DNA from 3 places in the Ochrobactrum sp. A-1 genome. Region 1 is predicted to be linked to each of the others. Evidence: riboswitches for the same ligand, from Rfam matches in the RefSeq annotation. Region 1 holds a riboswitch; each other region holds the start of a gene.
The links. A riboswitch is a leader RNA that binds a small molecule or an ion and turns the genes downstream of it on or off. The one in region 1 is predicted to bind thiamine pyrophosphate.
Positions count from the first base shown of each region.

Region 1 (9,992 bases):
GCATGACTCATATTGATGCGGAACACATCCGCGCCTGCCTCAAACAGCTTGCGGATGACGGCTTCCTCACCCGACGCCGGACCTAGCGTGGCGAGAATCTTGACCTTGCGGTTGCGCTTCATTGACTATTCGTTCCTGTAACAGTGGGGTTTTCTGTCGGCGTTTCATCGGTGAGCTGAACCATCCAGCTCGATTGTTCCCCGGTGTCGTATTCCTGGAAGCCATTGCGCTGGAAACCCCGCGCAAAGCAATCCTGGACGCCAGTAATACGGAATTCTTTCTCGGCCACGCACATATTGACCTTGCCCTCCCAGCGTCCGCCGCCCTGAGCGTCTTCGGCGTAGAGGTAATAATAGCGCGAGGTCAGCGGCCCCTCGATGAGGGTCTTGCAGCTTGATCCGTCGATGTGCCACCAGCCTTCGGTCACCCAACCAGTCTTGGCTCTGTAGCCGATGGACACGCCAACAAGATTCTGGGTTGCATTGCATACGCGGAAATCCGCACGAGCCTCTATGGATGTCATGCCCAGCGCGGTCATCAGCACACCGGCAAACAAAACTAGAGATAGTGGAAGTCGCATACGCAGAACCCCTTCAGCCCGCTGTCGGTTTTATCGAACAATTTGTATTGCACAGGGAAATCCCATCTCGGGCAAATCCCATTTCGGGTCGCTCTCTTTTCGGCAGTTTCGCCTTTGATGTCAACGCAATCCCATTGAGAACAGGTCGTCTTCATTAAAGAATGATCGTTGCAATCCGGGCTTTCTCATGACAGACCTGAAACAGCTTCCCGCACAACACAGAAATAATCCCCTTATTTAGCCTCGGATTTCGCTCCATGCCGCTTCAATCCGGATCAACCGCTTCGTCGCCATTCTCGCCAGCGCATAGTGTCGACGGCGATTTCAGTCTCGGCTTGCTCCTGACCGCCGACCACGCACGGCGCGATGTTCCAGCCGAATATGGCACACTTGGTTTGCAGACAAGTGAATTCGACCGGCACATCGCCTATGATATCGGCGTCGAGAATCTGACCCGCAAACTTGCAAGCCGTCTGAACGCGCCTGCGGTCCTCGGCGGGTTTTCGCGGCTGCTGATCGATCCCAATCGCGGCGAAGACGACCCTACGCTCATCATGCAATTGTCCGATGGTGCGGTCATTTCCGGCAATTACCCAATGTCGGCAGGCGAACGCGAAGAACGGCTTGAACGCTTCTATCGCCCCTATCACAACACGGTAGCACGTGCGAGCGAGCGCACGGCGGCTGAAAGCAGGGCAGCGCCTTTCATTGTTTCGATTCATTCCTTCACGCCGCTCTGGAAGGAAAAGGCCCGCCCCTGGCAGATCGGTCTTCTCTGGGACAAGGACGACCGCGCCGTAAAGCCGCTTTTGTCGCTGCTGCGCGAAAACGCCGATCTAACGGTTGGCGATAACGAACCTTATGACGGCGCACTCAAGAACGATGCCATGTATCGCCATGCGACGGCAAAAGGCTTCGCCCATGTCCTGATCGAGGTGCGACAGGACCTGATTGCCGATGACAAGGGTGCAGATGAATGGGCCGACAGGCTGGCGCCGATGATCGCGCACATCAACACCTTGCCCGGCATTCATGTGGTCCAGCATTTCGGCTCGCGTGCTGATCGCGGTGAGTAACAGGCCTGTCAGGAGAGGCTTTACCCGCTATCCACAGGGCTTGACCCGCCAAATCGGGTCGTGCATCGAAAAAGGCTCTTAATTTTACCTGCGACTCGCGGGAAAAACGGTCCAGACTTTCGATAAGCGGTTTTCGCGCAATGCGTGTCCGCACCATCATAGACTTTGAATTGGAGAACTCCTCGTGAGCGACGACATTACCAGCGAAGCCCAAACCATTGCTGTCGGCCAGTTGCGCGCTTTCATCGAGCGCATCGAGCGCCTGGAAGAAGAAAAAAAGACCATCGCCGACGATATCAAGGAAGTTTACGCGGAATTGAAGGGTTCTGGGTTTGACAGCAAGGTCGTGAGGACCATTATTCGTCTGCGTAAAAAAGAAGACCATGAACGTCAGGAAGAAGAAGCCATGCTGCAGCTTTACATGGATGCACTTGGCATGGGCTGATTTCGGCTCTTCCCGAAGCCCTTCTTCTTCCCGAAATCGAAACCCGACGGATCGCCCGCGATTCGTATTCAGAGGAAGGGGATAGGGTCTATGGAGTTCAGGAAGCTCGGACGTACCGAACTCAATGTTTCGCCGCTTTGCTTCGGCGGCAATGTATTTGGATGGACGGTCGATGAAGCGACATCATTCTCGCTTCTCGACCGTTTCGTCGATGCTGGATTCAATTTCATCGACACGGCGGACGCCTATTCCGCCTGGGCGCCCGGAAATGTGGGCGGCGAATCCGAAACCATTATCGGCAATTGGCTGAAATCCCGTGGCCTGCGCGATAAAGTCGTTATTGCCACCAAGGTCGGCTCCGAGATGGGGCCCGACGAGAAAGGCCTTTCGCCGGCCTATATCCGCAAAGCGGTCGACGCCTCCCTCAAACGGCTGCAGACGGATTATATCGACCTCTATCAATCGCACTGGGACGATCCCGAAACACCGTTCGAAGATGTGCTCGGCACCTATAAGGAGCTCATCGATGCAGGCAAGGTGCGCGCCATCGGTGCGTCCAATCTCACACCTGAGCGGCTGACAGAGGCGCTTGACGTCGCCCGGACCAATAATCTGCCGCGCTATGAAAGCCTGCAACCGCTCTATAATCTTTATGATCGCGCTGATTTCGAAAATGGGCTGGAGAAAATCTGCCGTGAAAACGAACTCGGCGTTATTTCCTATTATTCGCTGGCAGCAGGGTTCTTGACCGGCAAGTATCGTTCCGCTGACGATCTTGGACAAAGCGCACGCGGCAAATCGGTCGAAAAATATCTGACGGATCGTGGTTCGCGGATCATTGCTGCACTCGATGACGTTGCACGCAATCTCGATGTCACGCCTGCGCAGGTTGCAATTGCATGGCTCATCGCACAGCCGTCGATCACAGCCCCGATCGCCAGCGCCACACGCTCGGCCCAGCTCGGCGACCTGATCGCCGCAGCCGAACTGAAACTCAGCGACGATGAAATCGCCTTGCTGAACAAGGCGAGCAGTTAAGTTCGAAGATTATGTCGAAGGGTAGCCTTACCCTTCGATTTCCTCTCGCAGCATTTCCAGCTCAAGCCATTCCTCTTCCATGGCCGCATTTTCGGAGCGTTTCTTCTCAAGAAGATCGGCCGTCTTGGCAAACAATGTCGGGTCCTTGGCATAAAGCTGCGGGTCGGCAAGCTTGCCTTCCAGCACTGCGATTTCCTTCGAGAGGGCATCCATCTTGCCCGGCAGGGTTTCGAGCGCAAATTTCTGCTTGTAGGAAAGCTTGCGCTTTTCCTCACGCTTCGGCTGCGAAGTGTCCTCTTCCGACTTCTCATCACTTCGGCTGCCTGACACCTTGACCGAGCGCCGGCTCAAAGCCTGCTCCTTGCGCTGCGCCATCATGTCGGCATAGCCGCCCGCATATTCGAGCCAGCGCCCGTCACCTTCCGGTGCAATCACCGATGTAACCGTGCGATCCAGAAAATCACGGTCGTGGCTGACCAGAATGACTGTGCCGGGAAAACCTGCGACAAGCTCCTGCAGCAGATCGAGCGTTTCCATATCGAGATCGTTGGTTGGTTCGTCGAGGATAAGCAGGTTTGCGGGCCGCGCCAGAACGCGGGCCAGCATTAAACGGGCACGTTCGCCACCGGAAAGTTCGCGAATGGGCGTGCGCGCCTGCTCAGGCTGGAACAGAAAGTCCTTCATATAAGACACGACATGCCGTTGCTCGCCGTTGACCACGAGGCTTTCGCCGCGCCCGTCCGTCAGGTAATGCGCCAGTGTCTCATCCAGATTGAGGCTTTCGCGCTTCTGGTCGAGTTCGGCCATTTCGAGATTGACGCCAAGCCGCAAGGTTCCAGAATCCGGCGCAAGCTTGCCAGTCAAAAGCGACAGAAGCGTCGTCTTTCCGGCACCGTTGGGTCCAACGAGACCGATACGGTCACCGCGCTGCACCCGGATCGAAAAATCCTTGACCAGCACGCGCTCGCCATAGGCCTTGCTCAGCCCCTTGGCTTCAATCACCAGCTTGCCGGATTCCTTTGCATCGCTTGCCGCCAGAACCGCCGTCCCTTGTGCCTTGCGATGATTGCGAAAATCGGCGCGCATGGAATGTAGTTCGCCGAGGCGGCGCATATTGCGCTTGCGCCGGGCGGTAACACCGTAGCGCAGCCAATGCTCCTCGCGCGCGATCTGGCGCCCAAGCTTGTGATGGTCGCGCTCTTCATCCTCCAGCACCTTGTCGCGCCATTCCTCGAAATGACCAAAACCCTGCTCCAGACGACGCGTGATGCCACGATCCAGCCAAACCGTCGCCCGGCTGACATTCTCCAGAAAGCGGCGGTCATGCGAGATCAAAACAATGGCGGAGCGAATCTGGCGCAGTTCACTTTCCAGCCATTCGATGGTGGTCAGATCCAGATGGTTGGTCGGCTCGTCCAGCAGCAAAACGTCGGGCTGTGGTGCAATCACCCGCGCCAGAGCGGCACGCCGCGCCTCGCCGCCGGACAGATGATCCGGCTTTTCTTCTCCCGTCAGGCCGAGATGTTCGAGAAGATAGGTCACACGATGCGGGTCGTCGGCAGGCCCCAGCCCCGCTTCCACATAGGCACGCACATTGGCAAAGCCGTCCATATCCGGCACCTGTGGCAGATAGCGGATAGTTGCTCCCGGATGTTTGAAAACCTCGCCCGATGTCGCCTCCACCATGCCGGCTGCAATCTTGAGCAGGGTGGATTTACCCGAACCATTGCGTCCTACGAGCGCGATGCGGTCGCCTTCGCTCACCGAGAGGCCGGCACCCTCCAGAAGCGGCGTGCCTCCAAAGGTGAGCTTGATCTGGTCGAGGCGAAGGAGTGGTGGTGCCATGGTTCTTTTCGATAAACAGGGTTTAAAATTCCGCCCTGCTTGTCCGCGACAAAAGCCGTTCTGTCAAATGGTACGGCACGAAAAGACCCATGAAAAACAAACAGGCCGGGTTTCCCCGACCTGTCAGCAAACTTATTTATCCAGCTATTGCTGGCCTAGTCATTACTGGCCCAATGCTTACTGGCAAGGCGCTTCGTAGACGCGGCCATACGGATCGCGGTAGCGGCAGTACTGCGTGCCATTGCGCGTCTGGGCTGCACCAAGGAGCGTACCGGCAACGCCGCCGATAGCAGCGCCAGCAAGAGCGCCACGGCCATTGCCGCCGATTGCGCCACCGGCGAGAGCGCCGAGTGCTGCGCCACCGACACCGTAACCGGCCGTGCGCTGTTCATTCGTCGTGCATGCAGCCGTCGAGAACGCGAGCACGCCAGCAACAGCAATCATCGTAAGACGTGATTTCATTGAAACATCTCCTACAAGAGTTGAACTAATCACCGACTTTGCGTCCCCAATTTCGGCGTAAAGCAGATGACACCCGCTTGGCCCATTTACAATACGTTTCGCTCGCCAGCGTCAAGCTCTTTCGATTAATAAGGTTAGCGGCCTCAGCGCGGTGTTTCCTCCATCGCCAAGTTGGCGATAAGTATCGCCAATCCAGAATGCGCAGTAACACGAAGTGTTCCACGAACTACATTAGACACTGTCCATGAAGAGCCGAAGGGCAGTGTCACATTATCTAACGGCCACTCCGCATTTGTGATCGAAAGGCCTTCGACAGTGTTGAAATTAATCACACTGAACGGTGTTCCATCGGGAAAGTCATAGACATAATCTCCCGGCGGCAGGGGCCAGGCCTCCTCGGAGCCACTGGATAAAAGCACGTTCCGCCCTTTTGCCGCCTGCGCTGTCGCCATGGTCAGGTGCAGCAGCGTATGGTCGGTGCGCTGCCCGCCGAAAGCTCCACAGAGGATCACCCGATCCGCACCCCGCATATAGGCTTCCTCGAAGGCCAGTTCTCCATCCGTCATGTCCTTGGCGGCAGGGAACGTCTTTTGCGGCACGTGTCCATATTGCACTCGAAGCTCTGCGGAGGTCGAATCGAAATCGCCGAGCCACAGTTCCGGTTCGACACCAAGCGCCGCAGCATGCCTGATCCCGCTATCGGCAGCGAGAATACGCGCATCTGCAATTTGGCGCTTCAGGCGATCGGTCACGACCAGATCGCCGCCGAGGAGAATGACGAATGTGCTCATAAGCCGCTCATAACACGGGCTAATCCGCGCCGGAAGCCCGCATTCGCTGCCGGTGCGATACCCCGAAACATTATTGCCCTTCCCGTTGCGAAAGATTATTGTCGCAACCGCTCTAACGGGGTGCCGTCCGCTTCCGCGGATGGCTGAGAGGCCCAAAAGCATTTCCAGCAAAAGTGTAAAACGGTTTTGCGTCCAGAAATGCGGAAAAAAGGCCAACCCGCTGAACCTGATCCGGTTTGCACCGGCGGAGGGATTAGACGCTCCATAAACGGCGCTCAATCCTCTTGTAGTAAAAGAAAGGAAGTGCCGTGATGCGGCTTTTATCTTTGCTAGCTATTTCATTTTCCGCAGCTATGGCTTTCACGCCTTCAGCGCAGGCGAAAGACAAGCTCACCGTCTATACCTATGACAGTTTCGTTTCCGAATGGGGTCCGGGGCCAAAGGTCAAGGAAAACTTCGAGAAGGAATGCGGCTGCGAAGTTGACTGGATCGCCTCCGCCGATGGCGTTGCCCTGCTGAACCGTCTCAAGCTCGAAGGCAGCAATACCAAAGCCGATATCGTCCTCGGTCTCGATACCAATCTGACGACCGAAGCGCGCGCTACCGGCTTTTTTGCACCAAGCGGCATCGACCAGAGCAATGTGAGCGTTCCGGGCGGCTTTAAGGACGATATCTTCGTTCCCTACGACTACGGCTATTTCGCCGTGGTCTACGATTCGGAAAAGCTGCCCAATCCTCCAAAGAGCCTGAAAGAACTGGTCGAAGGCGATCCTTCGCAGAAGATCGTGCTGCAAGACCCGCGCACGTCAACGCCGGGGCTGGGCATGCTGCTCTGGATGAAATCCGTCTACGGCAATGAGGCGGAAGCGGCCTGGCAGAAACTGCAGAAGCGCATTCTCACCGTCACACCCGGCTGGTCGGAGGCTTATGGACTCTTCACCAAGGGCGAAGCCCCGATGGTACTGTCCTATACGACGTCTCCCGCCTATCACATGATCGCGGAAAAGACGGAGCGCTATAAGGCTCTGGCCTATCCGGAGGGTAATTATCTCCAGATCGAGTTAGCCGCTCAAACCACGACCGGCGCAAAAAATCCTCTGGCGCAAAAATTTCTGGCTTTCATGACCGGCCCCGGTTTCCAGGATGTCATTCCTGAAACCAACTGGATGTATCCAGCCGGCAAGACTTCCGCCCCACTTCCAGCCGCTTTCGACGCACTGCCGAAGCCCGAAAAGACGCTTCTCCTCCCTTCCGACGAAGTCGCCAAGAACAGGAAGTCATGGGTCGATGAATGGCTGGCCGCGACCAGTAAATGACGACATTTCCGGCACAGCACCGCACGAAGAACATATCCGCCGCGAAGCCCGCTGCGGGTGCACTGGCGCTTGTCTTTCTGGTCATGCTTGCCGGCGGCGCGCTTATCGCATTGGCATTTGAAGCGGGCAGCGGCGGCTTCGATGCCGCTGCCAATTTTGACACCTATCTATGGCGGGTTGCTCGTTTCACGATCCTGCAGGCAATCGCTTCAAGCCTGCTTTCCGTGCTGTTTGCGGTTCCTGTCGCCCGCGCACTCTATGCCGAAGCAAATTTTCCGGGGCGCGGGCTTATTCTGCGCCTGTTTGCCCTGCCGCTTGCCCTGCCTGCACTCGTCGCAGTGCTCGGCGTCACCAGCATCTATGGCCGCAACGGATTCATTGCGCATCTGTCCGAAGCGGCAGGCCACTCATTCCAACCGGATATTTACGGCATTACGGGCATCCTGATCGCCCATATCTTCTTCAATATGCCGCTTGCAGTCCGTCTCATTCTGGCAGGATACGAATCCATACCGACCGATTACTGGAAGCTTGCCGCGCAGCTCGGCATGGGTAATGGAGCGCGCTTCCGGCTCATCGAATGGCCCGTGATCCGGCGCAATCTGCCGGGCATGATTGGCCTCATTTTCATGCTCTGCGTGACCAGTTTCACGACCGTGCTGACGCTCGGCGGCGGGCCTCGTGCCACCACCCTGGAAGTTGCAATCTACCAGAGCCTGCATTTCGATTTTGATCCGGGCCGGGCGGTCGCCCTCACCTTCACGCAGCTTGTATTGACATTGCTTGTCCTTCTGGCCCTGCGCCTCACCGGAAGGCCATCGGAAGAAGCCTTCACCCATTCCGCGACACCACGACGCTATGGCAAGGTATCCACGGCTGAGCACATTTCAAACATCGTCGTTATCGGGACAGGCTTTCTCTATGTCGCGCTGCCGATTGCAGGTGTGGTCATCTCCGGTCTCGCTGCCGATCTTGTACGACTATTGACGGAGAGAACGGTCTGGCGCGCGATCGGCACCAGTCTGGTACTCGGTTTTTCCGCAGCACTCCTCTCGGTCTTTCTGTCGCTTGCGCTTGTGTCAGCACGTGAAGCAGTGAAAGAACTTAAGCTCGCCAACATCTTCGATACAGGTGCCAGCCTGATCCTTGTCATGCCGCCAATTGTGATCGGCGCCGGCTGGTTCATCCTGCTTCGCCACTTCACCGATCCGTTTGCGATGGCACCATTCATGGTCGTCACCGTCAATGCGGCGATGGCCATGCCCTTTGCCGTGCGTCTTCTGCGGCCCGCATGGGACACGGCGGCCAGCCGCCACAACCGGCTTTGCGCACAACTGGGCATTCGCGGCTTCAACCGTTTCCAGCTCATCGACTGGCCGTCGATCCGCAAACCTTTCGGCATGGCCTTTGCCTTTGCCATGGCGCTTTCTCTTGGCGACCTCGGCACGATTGCCCTGTTCGGCAGTGACGCGCTTTTGACGCTGCCCTATCTCCTCTTGCAGCGCATGGGTAGCTATCGCACATTCGACGCGGCGGGTCTGGCGCTTATTCTCGGGCTGCTTTGCCTCGTGTTGATGATGATCGCGGATCGCGCATCCCGAAAGGAAACGCCTTCTCTATGAATGCCACGATAAACGCCCTTGCCGAAATTCGCCTCGATGACCTTCGTTTCAGCTATGGCGAAACCGCCATGCATTTCGATGCGACGATAAAGGCCGGTGTCATTGCTGCGGTTGTCGGGCCAAGTGGTTCGGGCAAGTCGACACTTCTCAACCTGATTGCCGGTTTCGAACTCCCGCAATCCGGTCATATCTTCATTGGCGATAAAGACGTCAGTGAACTTTCGCCAGCCGACCGGCCTGTTTCGATGGTGTTTCAGGAAAACAACCTGTTTGCCCACCTGACCGTCGAACAGAATGTCGGTCTCGGACGCTCGCCGAACCTGAAGCTGACCGCAGAAGATCGCATCGATATCGCAGAAGCCCTGTTGCGTGTCGGTCTCGCAGGCAAAGAACAGCGCAAGCCTGAAGCGCTTTCCGGCGGCGAACGCCAGCGCGTAGCGATTGCCCGCGCCCTCATACGCCAGCGCCCGATTCTGCTCCTTGACGAAGCCTTCGCCTCACTTGGCCCGGCGCTACGACACCAGATGCTGGATCTGGTCAGGGAGCTTCAACTTGAAACCGGCATGACGGTGCTGATGGTAACGCACACGCCTGAAGATGCGCTCTATCTCGATGCAGTGTTGCTTTTTCTCGACAGTGGCCGGATTTCCGCGATGGGCCCCTCTGCCGAACTGCTTTCACCGACTGGACCGGAAGCATTGCGGCACTATATCGGCGAAAAGCGGAGTTCAGGTCTAAGCCTCAAATAGAGTTACAGTTGCGGACATATTTTGTTCGCAATCTGCCGGAAGAACCGGCTACAGCTTTCGTGTGCGCT
Region 1 is NZ_JAKVQC010000004.1:445,325-455,316, forward strand. It holds gene pyk (pyruvate kinase) at 1-122, opposite strand, end outside; gene MKS82_RS11755 (DUF1036 domain-containing protein) at 119-580, opposite strand; gene MKS82_RS11760 (N-formylglutamate amidohydrolase) at 838-1,656, shown strand; gene MKS82_RS11765 (DUF2312 domain-containing protein) at 1,841-2,101, shown strand; gene MKS82_RS11770 (aldo/keto reductase) at 2,192-3,139, shown strand; gene MKS82_RS11775 (ABC-F family ATP-binding cassette domain-containing protein) at 3,167-4,984, opposite strand; gene MKS82_RS11780 (hypothetical protein) at 5,162-5,446, opposite strand; gene MKS82_RS11785 (thiamine diphosphokinase) at 5,590-6,237, opposite strand; TPP riboswitch at 6,344-6,507, shown strand; gene thiB (thiamine ABC transporter substrate binding subunit) at 6,549-7,553, shown strand; gene thiP (thiamine/thiamine pyrophosphate ABC transporter permease ThiP) at 7,550-9,175, shown strand; gene thiQ (thiamine ABC transporter ATP-binding protein) at 9,184-9,924, shown strand.

Region 2 (9,992 bases), on a different contig from region 1:
AAGTGCGAAGCGTTTTTGCGTCGGACAATGCGTGAAAACAAAGACAAAACAAACAGCCGGTGACGGCTGCGGCAAATTTGGAAGTTGTTAGGAATATGCCCTTTTAGGGAGGGCGTTCAGGCCTCAGCCTGCAATGCGGGCCAAAGACTTAAAGCTTGGACGCGCCCGCATTAACACTGGGCACCATGGGGAATGGGTAATAGACACGCATCTCATACCTCTTGCCAGTGTTGCAGATGGTTGCACAATAAATGAGCAAAAATTTTTGCCAAGGCGCAAAATGACGAATTTTCTATCCAGCCATTTGACTGTGACAAATTTGCAAGCCTTGTTTTAAGGGGCGCTGATCCAGCTTTCAGCCCTTTGCCGAACGGATATTTTCACTTTTTCCGTTACAGGACAGCTCCGGCCTTGCAATTCTGCCGCTCATGGGTGAAGGGTCGTCCTGAGATATATCAGAGCCGTGCGGCGCACAGGGAGAGTTCATGACAGTTCATCAAAATCTGATTGCGGGCGAATGGGTCGGCGGCGACGGGATCGCCAACATCAATCCTTCGGACACCAATGATGTCGTTGGAACCTATGCGCGGGCAACTGCCGAAGACACCAAGGCAGCCATTGCCGCTGCAAAGGCCGCTTTCCCGGCCTGGTCGCGTTCCGGCATTCTGGAGCGCCATGCCATCCTGCGCAAAACTGCCGATGAAATCCTGGCACGCAAGGACGAGCTTGGCCGTCTCCTGTCTCGCGAGGAAGGCAAGACGCTGGCCGAAGGCATCGGCGAAACCATCCGCGCCAGCCAGATTTTCGATTTCTTCGCAGGCGAAGCCCTGCGTCTGGCGGGCGAGGTTCTGCCTTCTGCCCGTCCGGGTATCGGTGTGGAAATCACCCGTGAGCCGGTTGGCGTCGTCGGCATCATCACGCCATGGAATTTCCCGATTGCCATCCCGGCCTGGAAGATCGCTCCGGCACTTTGCTACGGCAACACGATCGTGTTCAAACCGGCCGACCTCGTGCCGGGCTGCTCCTGGGCGATTGTCGATATCCTACATCGTGCGGGATTGCCCAAGGGCGTTCTCAACCTCGTCATGGGCAAGGGCTCGGTCGTCGGCCAGACCATTCTGGACAGTGCGGACGTTCAGGCCGTCACCTTCACCGGCTCGACCGGTACGGGCAAGCGCGTTGCGGCGGCATCCATCGAGCACAACCGCCGCTTCCAGCTCGAAATGGGCGGCAAGAACCCGGTCGTCGTCCTTGATGACGCCGATCTCGATGTCGCGGTCGAGTCCGTCGTCAATTCGTCCTTCTTCTCGACTGGCCAGCGTTGCACTGCGTCTTCACGTATCATCGTGACCGAAGGCATTCACGACAAGTTTGTCGCTGCTGCGATTGAAAAGCTGAAAAGCGTCGTGGTTGACAATGCCCTGAAGCAGGGCACGCATATCGGTCCGGTCGTGGATGAAAGCCAGCTTCAGCAGGACATGGATTATATCGAGATCGGCCGCAAGGAAGGCGCAAAGCTTGCTTTTGGCGGCGAACGTTTGAACCGCGAAACACCGGGCTTCTATCTCCAGCCAGCACTCTTTACCGAAGCCACCAACCAGATGCGCATCAGCCGCGAGGAAATCTTTGGCCCGGTCGCTTCGGTCATCCGCGTCAAGAATTATGAAGAAGCGCTTGCTACCGCCAACGATACGAGCTTCGGCCTGTCGTCGGGCATCTGCACGACGAGCCTGAAATATGCCACGCATTTCAAGCGCAATTCGGAAGCGGGCATGGTGATGGTCAATCTGCCGACCGCGGGTGTCGATTTCCATGTACCGTTCGGCGGGCGCAAGGGTTCGAGCTACGGTCCGCGCGAGCAGGGCCGCTATGCCGCCGAGTTCTACACCACCGTCAAGACAGCCTATACGCTGGCCTGATTGTTGTGTGAGTGAATGCAAAAAAACCGGCGGTTTCCCCGCCGGTTTTTTTATGCGGCTTTTCGCGGCCAGGCGGCAAGCTTGCGGGCGAAATGCGACACCGTGCCATGCAGCAGCATGGTGAAGGCCGCCAGCACGAACAGGCAGGCGAACATCAGATCCACTTTGGCGCGTCCATTGGCGAGCAGCATCAGATAGCCGAGGCCCTTCGATGCACCGACCCATTCGCCTACCACCGCGCCGATGGGCGCATAGACGGCGGCGAGGCTCAAGCCCGACGCCAGCGAAGGAAAGGCGGATGGGATGCGGATGCGAAAGAGGATCGCCATGCGTCCGGCCCCCAGAATTTCCGCCGCGTCGATCAGGCTCGTTTCGGTGCGACGCATACCGTCGAAGAAGGTCGAAACGACGGGAAAGAAGATCATCAGCACTGTGACCGCGATCTTCGACGCCGGTCCATAGCCAAGCCACAAAGTCAAAATGGGGGCGAGCGCGAAGATGGGGATCGCCTGACTGAAAACCATGGCGGGCATGACAAGCCGCTGCGCCAGCGGCGACATCATCAGTCCGATGGCTGTGGCGATGCCGACCGAGCTGCCAAGGAGGAGGCCGCCCAACACCTCACCGATAGTGGCGGCGGCGTTCTCGGCAATCAGCCCGGCGTTGCCGATCAGTGACTGCACCACATCCAGCGGGCCGGGCAGGATGAAGCGCGGCATCTGGCCGATGCTCACCACCGCCTGCCAGATGGCAAGCGCTATGGCAGCCGACAGCAAGCCGTCGGCAGCGCGCTTTTTCCGGCTTCGGTTCGGGAGTGCTTCGTTCACTATCCGGCCTTCAAACCCATAGACCAGAAATTGGCTTCGAGCCTGCTTGCGGTGGCAAAAATCTGGCAGAGCTTTGGCCAGCGCGGGCTTTTCTCGAAGTTGTCGCCGATACGGTCCTTTGCGGCCTGATCGAACAGTTTGCCGACCGTGTGGCACATGTCCTGATATTCAGGCCCCGCATAGGTGTCGATCCACTCCTGATAAGGCGTACCGGGCAGGGCGGTCACGGCAAGGTTCAGGCCGATTTCGCCATAACCATGCGCGCAGGGCACGAGCGCTGTCAGCAGGTCGAGAAAGTCGCCCGCCTGTCCGCAATCGAGCACATAGCGCGTATAAGCGAGGTTTTCCGGCTCTTCCTTCGTTGCATAAAGCTCGTCTTCGCTGATCCCTTCACGGGCGCAGATGCCGACATGAAGTGGCAGTTCCGTCACAGCCAGACCATGCATGATCTGGGCGCAAAGCCTAGTTTCCTGTAATGTATTGGCCTTGACGACGCCAAGCGCAAAGGCGCGGGCATAGTGGTGCAGATAGACATAATCCTGACGGAGATAATGCAGGAAGGCCGCCTTGGGTAACGTGCCGTCACCCAATCCGCGCACGAATGCATGATCGATATAGGGCTTCCAGTCATCAAGGGTCGCGGCGCGCAGGCGCGTGAACAGTTCGGATGAATAATGCGGCTGTGGCTGGCTCATGACTTGCTCCCTTCCGCGTTGACGTCGATGGCGAATTTCTCGACAGGCAGGATGGAGGGCACCAGATTGTGCTCCTTGAGATAGGCTTCGTAACGCCGCCAGCGGCCATAATCGAGGCTCGCAGGTGCGCGCGAGAAGCGGGCAACCGTGTCCTTCCAGGCGCGCTGGTTCAGCTCGTCCTTCAGTTCCGTGCTGTAGGATGAAAACAGCTCGTAGCCCTTGTCCGGGTGATTGACGATATATTGCGCAGCCTTCTCTGTGGCCGACAGGAAGCGCGAAATCTTGTCCTTTTCCGCCGCGTCCAGTTTGTCGGAAGCTGCGACATAGACCAGCTCGTCATAGACCGGCACGCCTTCTTCCTCGACGAAGAAGCATTTGCCGGGCACGCCTTCGACGGCCATCTGGTTCAATTCGACATTGCGATAAGCGCCCATCACGGCATCGACCTGTTTCGACATCAGCGATGGCGCCAGCGAGAAATTGACGTTGATGAGCTCGACATCCGAGAGTTTGACGCCGTGCTGGCCGAGAATGGTGCCGAGCAATGTTTCCTCGGTTCCGGCGACCGAATAGCCGATCTTCTTGCCCTTGAGATCGGCGATGGAATTCACCGATCCATCGTCGCGGGTCATCAGGCAGTTGAGCGGCGAGTCGATCAGCGTGCCGACGCGGATAAGCGGCAGGCCTTCATGCACCTGAAGATGCACCTGCTGCTGATAGGAAATGGCGAGGTCGGCCTGTCCTGCCGCCACCATCTTGGTGGGCGTTGATGCATCGGCGGGCGCGACGATATCCACCTCCAGCCCGGCATCCTTGAAATAGCCGAGCTTGTCGGCGACGATGATGGGACCGTGATCGGGGTTCACATACCAGTCGAGAATGAGCTTGAGCTTGTCGTCGGCGTGAGCCGAAGTGGCAGTGGTGAAAGCGAGGCCGAACAGGGCGGCGAAGGCAATCTTTTTCATGGGGTCTGCTCCAGAGCTTTTCCGGCGAACGCGCGCGTGGTTTCAATCCATTGGCGCAAGCGGCTTTCGGGGTCGGCATTGAGGGTGATGTCGGTGACGACGGAAACGATATCGGCACCCGCTTCGAAAACGCCCGGTGCGCGCTCGACGCTCATGCCGCCGATCCCAACCAGCGGAATATCGCCGATCCGTGCTTTCCATTGTCCAAGACGGGGCAGGCCCTGCTCGTGCCATTTCATCTTTTTTAAAATGGTCGGATAGATGGGGCCGAGCGCAATATAGTCGGGCTTGACCGACAAAGCGCGGTCGAGTTCGGCTTCGTCATGGCTGGAAACGCCGAGCTTCAGGCCGCCCGCGCGAATGGCGTCGAGATCGGCATCGTCGAGATCTTCCTGTCCGAGATGGATGAAGTCGCAGCCTTCCTCCAGCGCCAGCTTCCAGTAGTCGTTGACGATGAGCTGGCAGTCATGTGCAAGGCAGATTTCCCGTGCGGCGCGGATTTCACTGCGCAGTTCGGGCTCGCTCTTATCCTTGACGCGTAATTGCACCAGCTTGACGCCGAGAGGCACCATGCGTTCAAGCCATTTGGCGCTGTCGAAAATCGGGTAAAACGGATCGAGGGCCATCACAAAAATGCCTTTCCGAGAAGGGGAGTAGAGGGGGCGGCCATGTCGCGCGCTTCGATGGCGTCCGCTTCGAAAGCGAGCCGCCCGGCTTCGATGGCGAGCGCGAAACCGCGCGCCATGGCCACCGGATCGCCAGCCTTGGCAACGGCGGTGTTGATGAGCACGGCGTCATAGCCCAGTTCCATCGCCGCCGCCGCGTGGGACGGCACGCCGATGCCGGCATCGACAACAAGCGGAATATCGGGGAAATGCGCCCGCATGGTTTTCAGCGCATAAGGATTGTTGAGGCCACGGCCCGAGCCGATGGGCGCACCCCAGGGCATCAGCACCTTGCAACCGGCCTCGATCAGCTTTTCCGCGACGACAAGATCGTCATTCATATAGGGAAAGACCTCAAAGCCATCGTCGCAGAGCGTGCGTGCTGCTTCGACCAGACCGAACGGGTCAGGCTGCAACGTGTCGTGATCGCCGATCACCTCCAGCTTGATCCAGTTGGTGCCGAAGATTTCGCGTGCCATCCGGGCGGTGGTCACTGCTTCGCGCGACGTGTGGCAGCCTGCCGTGTTGGGCAGAACGGCCACGCCCAGCTCCCGGATCAGCGCCCAGAAGTCCTGTCCGGCGCGGGCCTCGCCGCTTTCGCGACGCAGCGACACGGTAACGATTCCGGCCTGCGAGGCGCGCACCGCATCGGCAAGAATAGCGGGCGATGGATATTGCGCCGTGCCGAGCAGCAGGCGGCTTTCAAACGTTTTTCCGTAGAATTCGAGCATCTCAGCCTCCCTGCATCGGGGCCAGAACTTCGATGCGGTCGCCAGGCGACAGGAGCGTGGCTGCGCGTTCGTCGCTGGCCACGAATTCGCCGTTCAGCGCGGTTGCAACAACCGCTTCATCCAGCTCGATCTCGGTGAGCAGCGCCGCCAGATTGGCGGCTGCCGTGGTGATGACCTCACCGTTCAGCACGATTGTCATGCGTAGTCCTCCACAAATTCTGGCATAGGTTCCGGCGCATCTTCCGGCATGGTCGCGCTCGCAACCGCCATGCGCGCTATCGCCGGCGAAAGCAGGAAGCCGTGGCGGTAAAGCCCGTTGACATAGATGGTTTTGCCACGCCGTCTCACGCGGGGCAGATTGTCGGGAAATGCGGGGCGCGCATCGACGCCCGTTTCGAGAATTTCCGCCTCGCCGAAGGCTGGATGCAGCGCATAGGCGGCGCTTAAAAGTTCCAGCGTCGAGCGCACGCTGATGCCGGATCGCTCGCCGCTTTCGATCATCGTCGCGCCGATCATGTGCACGCCGTCGCCGCGCGGCACGATGTAGAGCGGAATACGCGGATGCAGGAGGCGCACGGGCCGCTTGAGATTGATGTCGCGTGAGCGGACAACCAGCATCTCACCCTTGACGCCGCGCAGGTCCTGCAACTGATCACGCGCTGCAAGACCGCGCGCATCGACGGTCATGTCGGCCTCGATTTTTACGTCTTTCGCATCCTGCCCCAGATGAAAGACCACGCCTTTCTTCTGCAGGTTTTCGGCGAGCTCAATCAGCGTTTTGCGCGGGTTGAGATGGCCTTCGCCTGCAAAGAAAAGTCCTTGCCGAAAACGGCCTGCAAGGTCTGGTTCCAGCGCATCGATCTGCACTTGATCAATGGTGTCGAATGCCTCCGTCCTGCGGGCAAAGCGACGAAGTTCGGTCGCATCGCGTGTGTGCGAGAGCACAAGCGTACCCTTGCGATGGACTGTCGAAACGTGCCGTTCCCACCAGCCAATCGCTTCCTGCCCCAGGCGAACGACCGGTTCTTCCGCGCTCTCGCCCTCGCACCATGGGGCAAGCATTCCACCCGCAAACCACGAGCAACTGTCGGACCCGATTTCCACGCTCTTGGCAATCACGGTGACGGCGTGGCCCTGATCGGTGAATTCGGCGGCGGTGGCCAATCCGGCAACGCCCGCGCCGATAATGGTAACGCGCATCAGACGGTCTCCCCTGTAGTTGTGTTCCAGAGGTTGTGGAAATGATGCACCGGCCCATGGCCGTGACCGACTTTCAATGTATCGGCGGCACGGATTGCGCCTTGCAGATAGGTATGTGCCGTTTGCAGTGCCTGTTCGAGCGGCAGGTTTTTTGCCAGTTGCGCCGCGATGGCCGAAGAGAGCGTACAGCCTGTGCCATGCGTGTTGGCAGTCAGGATGCGCGGCGCTTCGAGGCGCAGGGTGGGCTGGTCACGGCGGATCAGCAGATCGACGCAGATTTTGCCTTCCGCATGACCGCCCTTCATCAATACGGCTTTCGCGCCCATTTCGAGCAGAGCGCGGCCCTGTTCCTCGGCTTGGCCGTCGTTGCGTGCCGTATCGCAATCGAGCAGACAGGCAGCTTCGGGCCGGTTCGGGGTGAGAAGCGTGGCCTGCGGCAACAGTTTCCGGCGCAACAGCGCAATGGCGTTTTCGCTCAAAAGCCGGTCGCCGGATTTTGCCACCATGACGGGGTCGAGCACGATGGGCCCGGAAAAATGCGCAAGGCCGCGCGCGATGGCCTCGATGGTTTCCGGCACCGAAACCATGCCGATCTTCACCGCCGCGACATTGAGATCGCTGAATACGGCGTCGATCTGCCCGGCGACGATGTCTGCCGGGACATCGTGTACGGCGCTGACGGTGCGCGTGTTCTGCACAGTGACGGCGGCAATGACGCTGGCGCCATAGACGCCGAGCGCGGAGAATGTCTTGAGATCGGCCTGAATGCCAGCACCGCCGCCGCTGTCGGAACCGGCGATGGTCACGCATATCGGTATCGGCGACGCCCGGTCGCTTGTCGATGTTGTTCGGGAGAAACTGTGTTTTTGGTCCATATGTCGTCTCTCATTCCGAACGGAAGATGAGACGCCATGAACATGAGCGGAGCCTGAGCTCCATTGGGGAATATTCCCGGTCCGCGACGCGCCAAACTCCGTTCCCTACGCAGGTATTACCCGGATCAGGTTCAATGGGTTAACGCGAGAATGCGTCTCTCAGCCTCTTTCGAGACACCCCAACGAATTTTGCATCTGTAGGCATAGGCCGGAAGTTGAAGCTGGTCAAGCGATGGAAAAAGTGTGGCTTAGAAGAAATTCCTTAAATCGACCCTCGATTTGTATATGGTTTATTAAAATTCTCGGCTTTAATCTATGTTCGGGGTGCATCTTCCGCGTGTTGCTCATAGTGCTATGAAACAAGACGGCCTGCTTGTGAGATGGGTCGGAATTATCCTGTAGGATCAGTCGGATGAGGGGTTTGCGATGAGGAAGCGGAAGGGCGCTTCGGCTTCAGCTGAAGACACGATGGCGCGCGCGTCCGAACCGGACTTCCGCATCCTTTTTACAACCCATCCGACACCTATGTGGGTTTATGACCCGGAAACACTGCGTTTCATCGTGATGAATGACGCAGCCTACCGGCTCTACGGCTATACTGCTGACGAGATTCCGGGCATGACAGTGCTCGATATTCGCCCACAGACCGAACGGGATCGGATGCTTGCCGCTATACGGGACCGAAGCGATCTTGAGCGACCGGAGCGCTGGCAGCATCTGCGCGCCAATGGTGAAACCATCGACGTTCTGACCTATGGACGCCAGGTAATATTCGATGGCAAGGAAGCAATTCTGGCTATTGTTCAGGATAGGACAGAATTGGCGGCGGCCAATCGTCAGGCAACTCACGCCCAAACCTTACTGGACAGTCTCGTCAACAATCTGCCGCTAGGCGTCTTCGTCAAGGATATGCACGATGAGGGTCGTTATGTGCTCTACAATCAGGCAGCATCCGCGGCGAGCGGACAGCCGATAGACGAGGCTATCGGGTCAACAGACCTGGATCTTTTCCCCAAGCGCGAAGCAGCTGTCATCAGCCAGCAGGACCGAATGGCAATGCAGCGTCGGGAAGTGTTGAGTGTTGAACGCAAGATCGAGCGCAAGGATGGAACGTCGCGCACGGTGCGGATCATAAAATGCTCGATTCCGCCCGTCGAAGGGAATGAACCTCGTTATTTGATTGGTCTCCTTGAGGATATAACCGAACGGCGTGAGATCGAAGAACGCATGGCGCATATTGCCATGCATGACAGTCTGACCGGTCTGCCGAACCGCGCCTATTTCTCCCACCATGTTGAGGGACTATTGAAAAAGGGCGGAGATTCCCAGCCTTTCGCCTTGTTCTATCTCGACATCGACCATTTCAAGAACATCAACGATAGTATCGGCCATCAGGCGGGTGACCAGCTTTTGCAGGAAGTGGCGCATCGTTTGAAGCAAATCACGACCCCGGATGAATTCATTGCCCGGCTGGGCGGTGACGAATTCGCTATCGTTTATCGCAGCGGCACACTGGGGCAGATCGCGATGTTTGCCGACCGCATTCTTTCGGCTTTTCAGGATGCGTTCAAGCTGGTGGGCAATTCGGAATTCGTCACCTGCAGCATGGGGATTGCCCAGGCGCCATTGCATGGCGACAACCCAGATGTGCTGATGCGCAATGCCGATCTAGCGCTTTACGCCTCGAAATCTGGTGGACGTCGCACATTCCGTTTCTATCAGCATTCCCTGCGCCTGGCGGCTGAGAAGCGCTATGTCATGACCGGTGAACTTCGCCAGGCTCTATTGGATGAACAATTCGAGCTTCACTATCAGCCGATATTCAATCTTGAGAGCGGCAAGATTTCCGGTTTTGAAGCGCTAATCCGCTGGCGTCATCCAGAGCGGGGCATGGTTTCTCCTGCAGAGTTCATTCCATTGGCAGAAGAAACAGGTTTGATCGGACCGATTGGCGAGTGGGTTCTAAGGGCGGCATGTCGGGAGGCTGTTCTCTGGCCGGAGGACATCAAGGTTTCCGTTAATCTCTCGCCGGTCCAGTTCAGCCAGACAACGCTTTTGCACTCGGTTACGGACGCGCTTGAAGCGGCGCGTCTTTCACCGGACAGACTTGAGCTT
Region 2 is NZ_JAKVQC010000003.1:1,413,511-1,423,502, reverse strand. It holds gene MKS82_RS08655 (aldehyde dehydrogenase family protein) at 486-1,919, shown strand; gene MKS82_RS08650 (ABC transporter permease) at 1,970-2,746, opposite strand; gene tenA (thiaminase II) at 2,746-3,441, opposite strand; gene MKS82_RS08640 (ABC transporter substrate-binding protein) at 3,438-4,406, opposite strand; gene MKS82_RS08635 (thiamine phosphate synthase) at 4,403-5,035, opposite strand; gene MKS82_RS08630 (thiazole synthase) at 5,032-5,802, opposite strand; gene thiS (sulfur carrier protein ThiS) at 5,804-6,001, opposite strand; gene thiO (glycine oxidase ThiO) at 5,998-7,002, opposite strand; gene thiD (bifunctional hydroxymethylpyrimidine kinase/phosphomethylpyrimidine kinase) at 7,002-7,877, opposite strand; TPP riboswitch at 7,963-8,069, opposite strand; gene MKS82_RS08610 (putative bifunctional diguanylate cyclase/phosphodiesterase) at 8,304-9,992, shown strand, end outside.
Region 2: linked by a shared signal. The riboswitch ahead of thiD (bifunctional hydroxymethylpyrimidine kinase/phosphomethylpyrimidine kinase) and the one ahead of thiB (thiamine ABC transporter substrate binding subunit) in region 1 are both predicted to bind thiamine pyrophosphate.

Region 3 (9,992 bases), on a different contig from region 1:
TGTCATCGCTCGGCAATCTCGCGAAAGGATCATCATCATGACCACCAACGTGCTCTCCGGCGCGGCGATCCCGGCTGCACCAGACAAGTATCATGTCTATCGTCCGTTGCTCGATCTGATCGGCTTTGCCGAGGGCACGGACAGGAAGCGTGGCTATAACGAGACGCTGGCCTACGGTGCCTTCACTGGCGGCGACGTCAATCTCGTCAACATGACACTACAAGAAATTGATGCTCTGCAAACCCGCATGCTGAACATCCCAAGAACCGCTTCAACTCGTCAGCCCTCGGTCGCTATCAGATGGTGCGCACCATCCGCAAGACGCTTGGTCTACCAACGTCCGCCCTGTTCGACGCCGCCATGCAGGATCGATGCGCCTGCTATCTGCTCGGCCTGCGTGGTATCGACAAGTATCTCGCAGGGCGACTTTCCCAAGATACACTCATCAACAATCTCGCACGCGAGTGGGCCTCGCTCCCGACCACCTCCGGCAAAGGTGCTTATGCCGGCCAGAACGCCGCTGTGAACCCAGACCGGGTGCGCCAGATCTTGGCTCAGGTAAAGAAGCGCCACCATGATACCCAGCCTGTCCGTGAAATCCTGGTGGAACGGGAAATCGACAAGCCGGTCGTGCCGATCACCGTCGAAGCTGAAATCCGCAAGCGCACCGATCAGTGGAGTTGGATCACCACCATCTTTGGCTCGGGTGGTGCAGGCCTTGCAGCTCTCACCGGCATGGACTGGCAGACCGTCGTCGCGATCAGTGCACTTGCCCTTGGAGGGCTCACCATCGCGCTGCTGTTGCGGCGCCAGATCGTGTGTGCCGTGAAAGATGTACGCAGGGTGATTGAGGGGGTGACTTAACACTCTACGAAGCTAATTTCGTTTTTCTATTTACTCACTTGAATCTAAATGCCGAAGAGCTTCAGCGAGAGGGGTTGTTTTCAGGTTAGCTCTCTGACCCTGTGCCTGGAGTCATGCGATTTTATAAAGTCAGCATGATATCAAAACAGCCGGCTTTTTATAGCTTATGCGCACAGTTAACGAGTGAACCATGTGTAATTGACGACTCAGACAGCGTTGGGTAATCTGAGATTTCCACCAGGGGTGTCCCGTCAAGGGGCTGAGATTCTGCTGGGCCGCAAGGCAGCGCAGTGACCCTATGAACCTGATCCAGTTCATGCTGGCGTAGGGACGGTGCTGATGCCTTCTCGGCCGCATACGGGAATCGGGCATGCATTTCCTCTCGTCAGCGCTGGTCTCCATAACCACGACACGAGGAACCTCGAAATGACGTCCAAACAAATCCCGACAGTTACGACCGGACCGCTGCCTGCTTCGTCTAAGGTCTTCAAGCCCGGTGTGCTGTATCCAGATATACGCGTGCCCATGCGCGAGATTGCCCTGCATCCCAGCGCCGGCGAACCACCGGTGACAGTATATGACTCCTCCGGTCCTTATACCGATCCCGGTGTCGAGATCGCTATTGAGCGTGGCCTGCCGCGTTTGCGTGAAAGCTGGATCATGGCGCGAGGCGATGTTGAAACTTACGACGGGAGACAGGTCAAGCCCGAGGATAACGGCTTTGTTTCCGGCGACCGGCTGGCACCTGAATTCCCTACCCGGCACCGGCCCTTGCGGGCATCTGGTGGCAAGGCCGTCACTCAGCTTGCCTATGCCAGGGCAGGCATCGTTACACCCGAGATGGAGTTTATCGCTATCCGTGAAAATCTTGGCCGCAAGGCTGAGCGGGAAGCACTGGCGCGAGACGGTCAGGATTTTGGTGCATCTATTCCCGATTTCGTCACGCCAGAATTCGTGCGCGATGAAGTGGCACGTGGACGGGCGGTCATCCCATCCAACATCAATCATCCCGAGGCCGAACCAATGATTATCGGCCGCAATTTTCTGGTCAAGATCAACGCCAATATCGGCAATTCGGCGGTAACATCTTCGATGGCTGATGAGGTCGAGAAGATGGTTTGGGCGACACGCTGGGGTGCGGATACGGTGATGGACCTGTCTACGGGGCGAAATATCCATAATATCCGCGAATGGATCATCCGTAATTCGCCCGTTCCGATTGGCACCGTCCCGATCTACCAGGCACTGGAGAAGGTCGGTGGTATCGCCGAGAACTTGTCCTGGGAGGTGTTTCGCGACACGCTGATCGAGCAGGCCGAACAGGGGGTGGACTATTTCACGATCCATGCCGGGGTGCGACTGCATATGATCCCGTTGACGATTGAACGCGTGACCGGCATCGTGTCACGTGGCGGCTCGATCATGGCAAAATGGTGCCTCCATCACCACCGGGAAAGCTTCCTTTATGAACACTTCGAGGACATTTGTGACATCATGCGCGCCTATGATGTCAGCTTCAGCCTTGGTGACGGCTTGCGTCCCGGCTCGATTGCCGATGCGAATGACGCTGCACAATTTGCTGAACTGGAGACACTGGGTGAGCTAACTAAAATCGCCTTGGCGAAGGATTGTCAGGTCATCATCGAAGGGCCAGGTCATGTGCCGATGCACAAGATCAAGGAGAATATGGACAGGCAGCTTGCCGTTTGCGGCGAGGCGCCGTTTTATACGCTTGGGCCGCTGACAACCGATATTGCACCAGGCTATGATCACATCACCAGCGGCATCGGGGCTGCAATGATCGGCTGGTTTGGCACGGCGATGCTTTGCTATGTTACACCCAAGGAGCATCTGGGCCTGCCTGATCGCGACGATGTGAAAACTGGGGTTATCACCTACAAGATTGCAGCTCATGCCGCAGATCTGGCCAAAGGGCATCCGGCCGCGAAAATTCGTGACGATGCCCTTTCTCGGGCCAGATTCGAGTTCCGCTGGGAAGACCAGTTCAATTTGTCTCTTGATCCTGAAACAGCGCAAGCTTTTCACGACGAGACCTTGCCAAAAGAGGCACATAAAGTCGCACATTTCTGCTCAATGTGCGGGCCGAAATTCTGCTCGATGCGAATTTCGCATGACATCCGTGCTGAAGCACAGAAAGAGGGCATGGCTGCAATGGCGCAGAAATACCGGGAGGGCGGTGACCTCTACATGCCGGTAGGCTGATCAGCCCAGACTGTTATACGGCCTCATCTCCTGATGAGGCCGTAATGACGTTTGATAGCCTCGCCATCTCTTGCGCGATTGCATGGAGGCCTTCGATCAGGGGTTTGCGGTCTGCCCGGTAGTCCAGGATCTTTGCCGCAACGGCGCTGTAGAAAGATGTCCAGCAGAAACGCTACTCGCCGTCCGCGTCGCCGAACCGCTCCCGCCAGAACGGTTCATTCCGGAACCGGTCGAGGTCCTGCTGCTGGCCGTCGAATGTGAAGGCGAGGAGGCCATCCTCCATCCAGCCGCCCGGCGCGACCCGCCAAACCGTGGCGCGGTTTGTGTAGAAGTACCATTCACGGGGCGGCGATACGGGCGTCCAGTTGACCTGAACACGCTTGCCATCGTCTAGATTGGCAGTGATCGTGCCGACCGCCTTTATGGCCATCACTGAGACAGTGGCGCTGCGGTTGTCGAACGGCAGTTCTCGCTTGCGAGTATAGGACGACTTGATCGCGATCCTGTCGCCCGGTCGCATCGAGCACACGAGATCGCCGTACTTCCCGTCCTCGTAGCCGTTTTCCCAGATACCCTCGGCGAGAAATCGAGGCGTCTGGTCCTCGGTGCGATTGTACGCGGCACCGACAAACCAGCTAGGTCTCACGCTTGAAATTGCCGACATCGCAAAAACTCCATCTATGCCGCCATTCGATTTATTATTGAGGCGACATAGGTGTCTTTTTGATCCTCCATGAACAGCACATGCATATCCTCTAATTCATGGATCGTCTTGCCCCAGTTCAGATTGCCGAACCGTGTCGGTGTGACGATAAAGCTGTTCAGTATAACGTTCTCACTGGCGAGCCTTGCCTGGATGCCCTTGATGACCTGATGGAACTCGATCTTCTTGTGGCCAGGGCCTTCATGCTGGAGGCCATGAGGCTCGACGAAAGCCAAGTGCTGTCTGCCGTCCTTCACAAGCCATAGAAGGAAGTCGGGATAGAAATTGCCTGCCTCAAAGAAGCCCACTCCGCGCCCGCGGCTCTCATTGCGAAGCAAGAATAGTTCAATTCCTTCCGCCGCCAGCCGTGCTTGATCCTTTTCGATGAAGAGGCGCAGATCATCCAGGAACTGGAATTCGCTCTCATTCAATGAAACCGGCGCAATCTGGATTTTGCTTCCCTTGGCCGCATGAAGCACGGGCTCGTAGAGATGCGTGCCAAACAGGCAGCCTTTCAAGTCGCCAGCACGCAACACCCCGGCTTTTCGAGCGGATATCTCGCTGGTGAGGTTCTGGATGTCATTAATGAGCGCTGTTTCGCTGGCATCGACGATTAGCTGGTATTCGTCCGCTTCAGGCAGGCTTCCGTCGCCGGCCTCGATCTCACGGAGCTCAAGGCGTGGCTCGATAAAGGCCGCCTTGCAGTAGTTGTAGTATTCTTCCGAGAATCTCTGCAGGAGTTCCGCCGCCATCTCCTGCCAAAGCGCAACGTTTCCAAAATCCGAGAACTCCATCTTCCCCGAAGGCACGACGACCTTGTACCAGGTCCGGTCAGTGAGCAGCGTCCTGATCATGGACTTGGAAATGTTGAGATTGTGCCAGGTGCGCTCACGCTTGAATTTCTCAAGCCGGAAGAAAAGGTCATCGTAGTCCAGGAAGTCCAGGTGACCATCCTCGAAAACGGTCTCCTCCTTGGTGCCCAGCTTGGTGCCCTTCTTGGACTCGAGAGACTGGATCCGAGGATACCAGTCTATCGCGACGCCCTTTTGGCGTATCTTTTCTGGGATCAACGTCAGGGCCGGCACAGCGCCGTCCCTCTTGAAATCGTACTCGCGACCGTCACCGCGCTTCTTTCGGGGGCGCAGCACCTTGAGGCGTTGCCCGAAGTCGTATGTGACCGTCAGCGGAACTGTGAAGACCTGCTTCTGATCGTTGCGGGGCAGCTCTTCCTCTTCAAGGAACTTTCGGAATCGCTCCATGAAGTCGGCCTCGATCCCGAAGACATTCAGGGTCTCGACGTACTGTATGAGTTCCGGTTGATGAGTGGGGGTGGCGAAGCCGCTGCGCTGGAGCGACCAGTCATGCCCCTTTAGCCGGACGCCGCGCCCGAAAAGCTGGATAATCTGCGCGCCTTCGCTCTTGCCGACATGCATGAGACCAAGGGTGCTGACGCGCCAGCAATCCCAGCCCTCGACAAAGCGTTTGGAACCGATGAGCAGGTTGACCGGGGAACTGGAGAGGTTGATTTGCCCGAACATCGTCTCGGCAAACTCGGATTCCAGGACCGCGACGTTGTCGAACTCCTGCTCAGCAATATGGGTCGCCAAGCCAGATGCGTCGCCGACGTTGATGAGCCCGAACGGCTTCTCGGCCTGTCCGACGCGTAGCATGATCTCGTTCTCGTCGCCCTTGATCCGGGCAATCGACAACTCACCACCGGCCCGGTTCTGAAAGAGCTTTTCGAGGATGTCGCGGAACAGGTCGCCGGGCTTCCAGCCCTCCCGAAGCATGAGCTGTTGAAGGTAGACGACCCCCCCGGCGAAGATGTCGCCGCCGTTCTCGTCGAGGAGACCGGTCTCCTGAGCGTTGCCGGTAAGGATCCGCTCAATCTCGGCGGCCGACGCACCCTCGCTCTTCAGGAACTTCGCGATGAAGGCGAGGATCTTGCCTACGTCAGAAACCGTGGCCTTCTCGGCCTTGGAGCCGGTGGCCTTGGTCACGCTGGAACCGACGAAAACCCAGAGCGGTTTCTCGATGTTGTAGGGCGCATAAACGCCGTGCTTGTCCTCGTAGAGCTTCAACTGCTGGTAGAAGCTCAGAAGGCACGCAGTCAGGTACGAGAACTCAAGCTGGGAGAAGGTCCGCGGAAGGTTGAAGATGCGGTAGTCCTTGCCGTAGCCGTCCTCGTAAAAGTACCGGTACGAATAGTCGAACAGGATCGTCTTCGCGTAGGATGCCTCGATTTCCGGGCGCTTCGCTGCCGTAACGGCCTCTTTCAACGTCGCCGAGTACTCGAAGACGAAACCCTTCTCCGACAGGCGGGCGCGGCTTCGGAACCAGCCGCGCTCTTCTTGGCTTCCCATCCCGCGATGGGCCTCGTCGACGAGCAGCAGGTTCTGGTCGCCGAGATTGCGTGTCGCGATGACGTTGGGCCCGTCGGTGTCTCCGAGCTTGGTCACCTCGGTGAAGTCTACCTGGCGCAGCCCGTTCTTGCCCGAGGACAGCAGGTCGCCGCTATCCGTCAGCAGGCGCGACGCGACGATGTTGCTGCCCTTCATCTCGCGCGCGTGCTGGAGAGAGAGCTGCTCGTTCGGCGTGATCAGCACAGTCCGCGTCAGGTCGTGCTTAAGTGGCGATTTCGAGGCGTAGTGCCGGAATTGCAGGAAGTTGACGTGCATCAGCAACGTCTTCCCCGAGCCGGTGGCGTTCTGCAGGCAGAGCTTGTTCAGGTCATCGAGCTCGTAGGGCGTGATCCCCGTCTCGTAGCCCTCATCGCTCCAGTACTTGTCGAATGCATCGACATAGGCGTTCAGCGCGTCCAGCAGCGCGGCGCGGTCTGCGAAGAACCGGTCGAGATAGATCTCGGCAAACAGCAGCGAGAGCCACTGGTAGTACTTCCAGACGATCGGCCGGTCGCGCTTCTCGTTGATCGCGAGCGTGTGGCTGACGATGTTGTGCTCGTAGCGCAGCAGGTCGGCCCGCGTGATTTCGGCGCCCGCCTGCAGATGGACGTCCAGCGCCTTGTAGAAGTGGTGCAGGTTCTCGGACGTCATGCCCTCGGGCGCGTCCTTCACCGTCTTGGCCAGCGGCTGCACCGGCCGCAGGGTGCGCTTGCCGTCCTTGTGGTCCTTCAGCGGATCGAAGCCGAACAGGCTGACGATCCACTGGTTGAGCACTAGCTTGTGGCCAAAGGGGAGCGGCTTGATCTTGGATTTGGGCTTTCTCGCCATCGCTCAGCCCTCCACGTCCCACATCGCCTGGTGGAAGGCTTCCTCGATCAGGCGCACCTTCCAGGTCTCCTCGTCCTTGCGGAGGTTGGGCAGGTTGTTGGACCCGTTCACGTAGATCACGTCGAACTCGGTGTCTTGCGCGGAGAGGCGGTACTTCCGGAACCACTCGTCCAGCATCAGGTTGTCCTGCTCGAGATCGCCGGTCAGCTTGCGCCAGACGACCAGCGCCTTTTCGCGGTCGTTGTGATCGCCGGGGGTGCGCAGGGTGTAACCCTCGACCTTGCGGAAGCGCCAGGTGCCGTCGTCCGTCTCCTTCAGCGCGCCGTCCAGCATCAGCCGGGTGTTCGTGTCGTCCGGCAGCTCGGGATCGACCTCGCGCTTGAAGGCGGCGTCATAACCGCGCCAGCGGTCCAGATGCTCAACATGCAGGCCGATCAGCCAGTTGAACGTCTCGACCAGGTCAACGGCCTTCTCAACATACTCGTCCGTACCGGGCTTCTTGATTTTCAGCTTGTAGGCGGTCGGATCGTCGAACCATTCGATGTTCAGGAGCGACGGGCTGCCCTTGGTCTCGAAGTCGAGCCAGTAGCGGAGCATGTAGTCGCGCGCGAAAAAGCGATCCGCTGCCGCCATTTCTTGCGGAGCTTTTAGGGACAGATTGTTGAGAGCATCTTCATAGGTCTCAAGACGGAGATATCTGAACGCATGGCTCGTGCTGTCTCGTTCTACCGGGCCGCCGTTCTTCCATGTCGATGAGTAAGCGGCCTTTCGGATTCGGGGCACGACAACCTCTTTAGCGTGGCGACCCATCTCCATAAGCAAGTAGCGCCTCTTGCTGCCATACTTCCGATTCAGGTTGATAACCGAGTGCGCGGTTGTGCCCGATCCCGCAAAATAGTCGACGACGAGCCCCTGATCCGGGCTGCCCATATAGACCAGATCCTCGACGGCATAGATGCTTTTGGGATAGTCGAACGCGTTTCCCGGCAACATGTCTTTCAGAAGATTCGTTCCTTTCGTGGAAGCATCGTACCGGGTGTCGAACCACAGTGATTTCGGCAGATAGGTGTCGTCTACATAGTCCTTCGCATAGACCGTCGGGTCGTCCTTCCCCCGAAGAAAGAAAGTTCCGAGCCCGCATTCGGTCTTCGACTTCTCGAAGCCCCAGCGCCACCGACCCAAGCTTCCATCCTCCCTGATGGGCAGGATGAAAATGAAGCCAAGCGCCTCGTATTTCCGCCTGAGCGCCTCGACAAATTCATCGTCAAATCTACGCTTGCTATATATTTTCGTGTATTCTTCTTCTTCGATTAATTTGAACTCCATGTTATTCTTGTTGTACAGGAACGGATAATACATGAAGGGCCTGTCTTCACGAAACGGCGCGGAGCCCCTTCGCCTCAGCGGCAGCTCACGATAGCGTCCCCTTTCGTCTTCTTTCGGGTACTTTGCGACGATCTCCTCAGCCTCGAGCTTCAACCTGTTTACGGTTGCGAGGCGGCGGTTCTTTGCGAACATCAATGTGTATTCATGTGCGGCCGCGATGAAGGCCTGGTCTCTGCCTTTGGGGTTATGCAGGATGGCGATATTCGCAAGATGGTTTTCTTCTCCGAAGATATCCTGGCAGCACAATTCGAGCCGGGCGGCTTCGTTGTCGTCGATCGCGGCAAAGAAAACACCGCTCTCGCCAAGCAATCCTTTCGACAGCGAAACACGGGACGCAAGAAAGGAAAGCCACGAGGAATGCTTGTAAGAGTTCTTGTATATTATCTCCGATGCGGCGCTGTTGTATGGAGGGTCGATATAGATACAGGACGCGTGATTGCGGAATCGCCTGAGGGCCAATCCGATGCCCGCCATATTGTCGGCATCAATGACGTCGCCGGAGAGCGCTTCTCCAAGATCGGGAATACTAGATATTAGGCGGTCCGAAAAATCCTGGCTGAACTTGCCAGTGTCGATTGAGAGGTGCCGGTTTGACTTCAGGAACTCCGTCGTGAGTGGCGACGAATATCCATCGACCTCCCCGATAGCAAAGAGATCTACCCACTCCTGCCGCTGCGCCTCGTTGGCTGCGATCTCCGGGTAGAATTCCTCGGGGATGCGATCGAGCGTGATGCAGTACTGGGTGTCTACGACGAACTTCTTCTTCAGCCACAGCTTCTTCTGGAAGTCCTCCAGCTGGGCGAGGAAATCAATCAGGTGATTTGCGACACGGCGCAGCACCTTGATCTTGGCCAGATAGGCTTCCACCCGCGGCGCATCGGCGGACTCGATGTCGTCCAGCCGCATGACTTCGTTCTTGATGTAGAAGTCGAGCTCTCGCCGCAGGAACCCGCCCAGATCCTTGTGGATGAAGTAGTCCATCGTGTTCCGGCCCGTGTACTGGGCCAGATACTTCTCCAGCAGCGTCCGGTCCTTCTCGGCCTCAGTCGGCGCCGGGGTCATCAGCGCGGTCACATAGTCGCCTGCGCCCTCCAAACCGGGCAGCAGCGCCTTCACCTTGTCCGCCGCCTCGGCAAGCCGCTTCTTGCGCCACGTTCCCTCCTGGCCTGTCTTCTCGGGATCCGGGCGGTACTGGAACTGGATCACCAGCTCCGGCTCGCCGGTGTCGCCCGACTCGATCTTCACCGGCTCGGGCTCGTGGATGATGAAATAGCGTTCGGTCTGCTCGGACGCCTTGACGTTGTTGTGCTCGCCCTCGGACGCCGAGACAATCCGGCAGTGGACCTTGAGCGGCTTCTGCTCGAACAGCGCGCCGTGCTTGCCCCTGAACTCCTTCGCCTGCGTCGGATCGAAGGTGAAGTTGGTCAGATACTCGGATGTCTTGATGTAGTACTGGTCGCGGTTGGCCCAGTGCAGGTAGACCTCACGCCCGTCATAGGGAACGGCGTAGGGGGCCGCCTTGCCATCCGTCTCGCGCGCGAAGTAGCGGCGGCTCATGAAATCGCCGTTGTCGTAGTAGCGCACAA
Region 3 is NZ_JAKVQC010000002.1:28,898-38,889, reverse strand. It holds gene MKS82_RS00940 (hypothetical protein) at 361-864, shown strand; TPP riboswitch at 1,094-1,213, shown strand; gene thiC (phosphomethylpyrimidine synthase ThiC) at 1,291-3,087, shown strand; gene MKS82_RS00930 (hypothetical protein) at 3,260-3,733, opposite strand; gene MKS82_RS00925 (DEAD/DEAH box helicase family protein) at 3,766-7,020, opposite strand; gene MKS82_RS00920 (site-specific DNA-methyltransferase) at 7,024-9,992, opposite strand, start outside.
Region 3: linked by a shared signal. The riboswitch ahead of thiC (phosphomethylpyrimidine synthase ThiC) and the one ahead of thiB (thiamine ABC transporter substrate binding subunit) in region 1 are both predicted to bind thiamine pyrophosphate.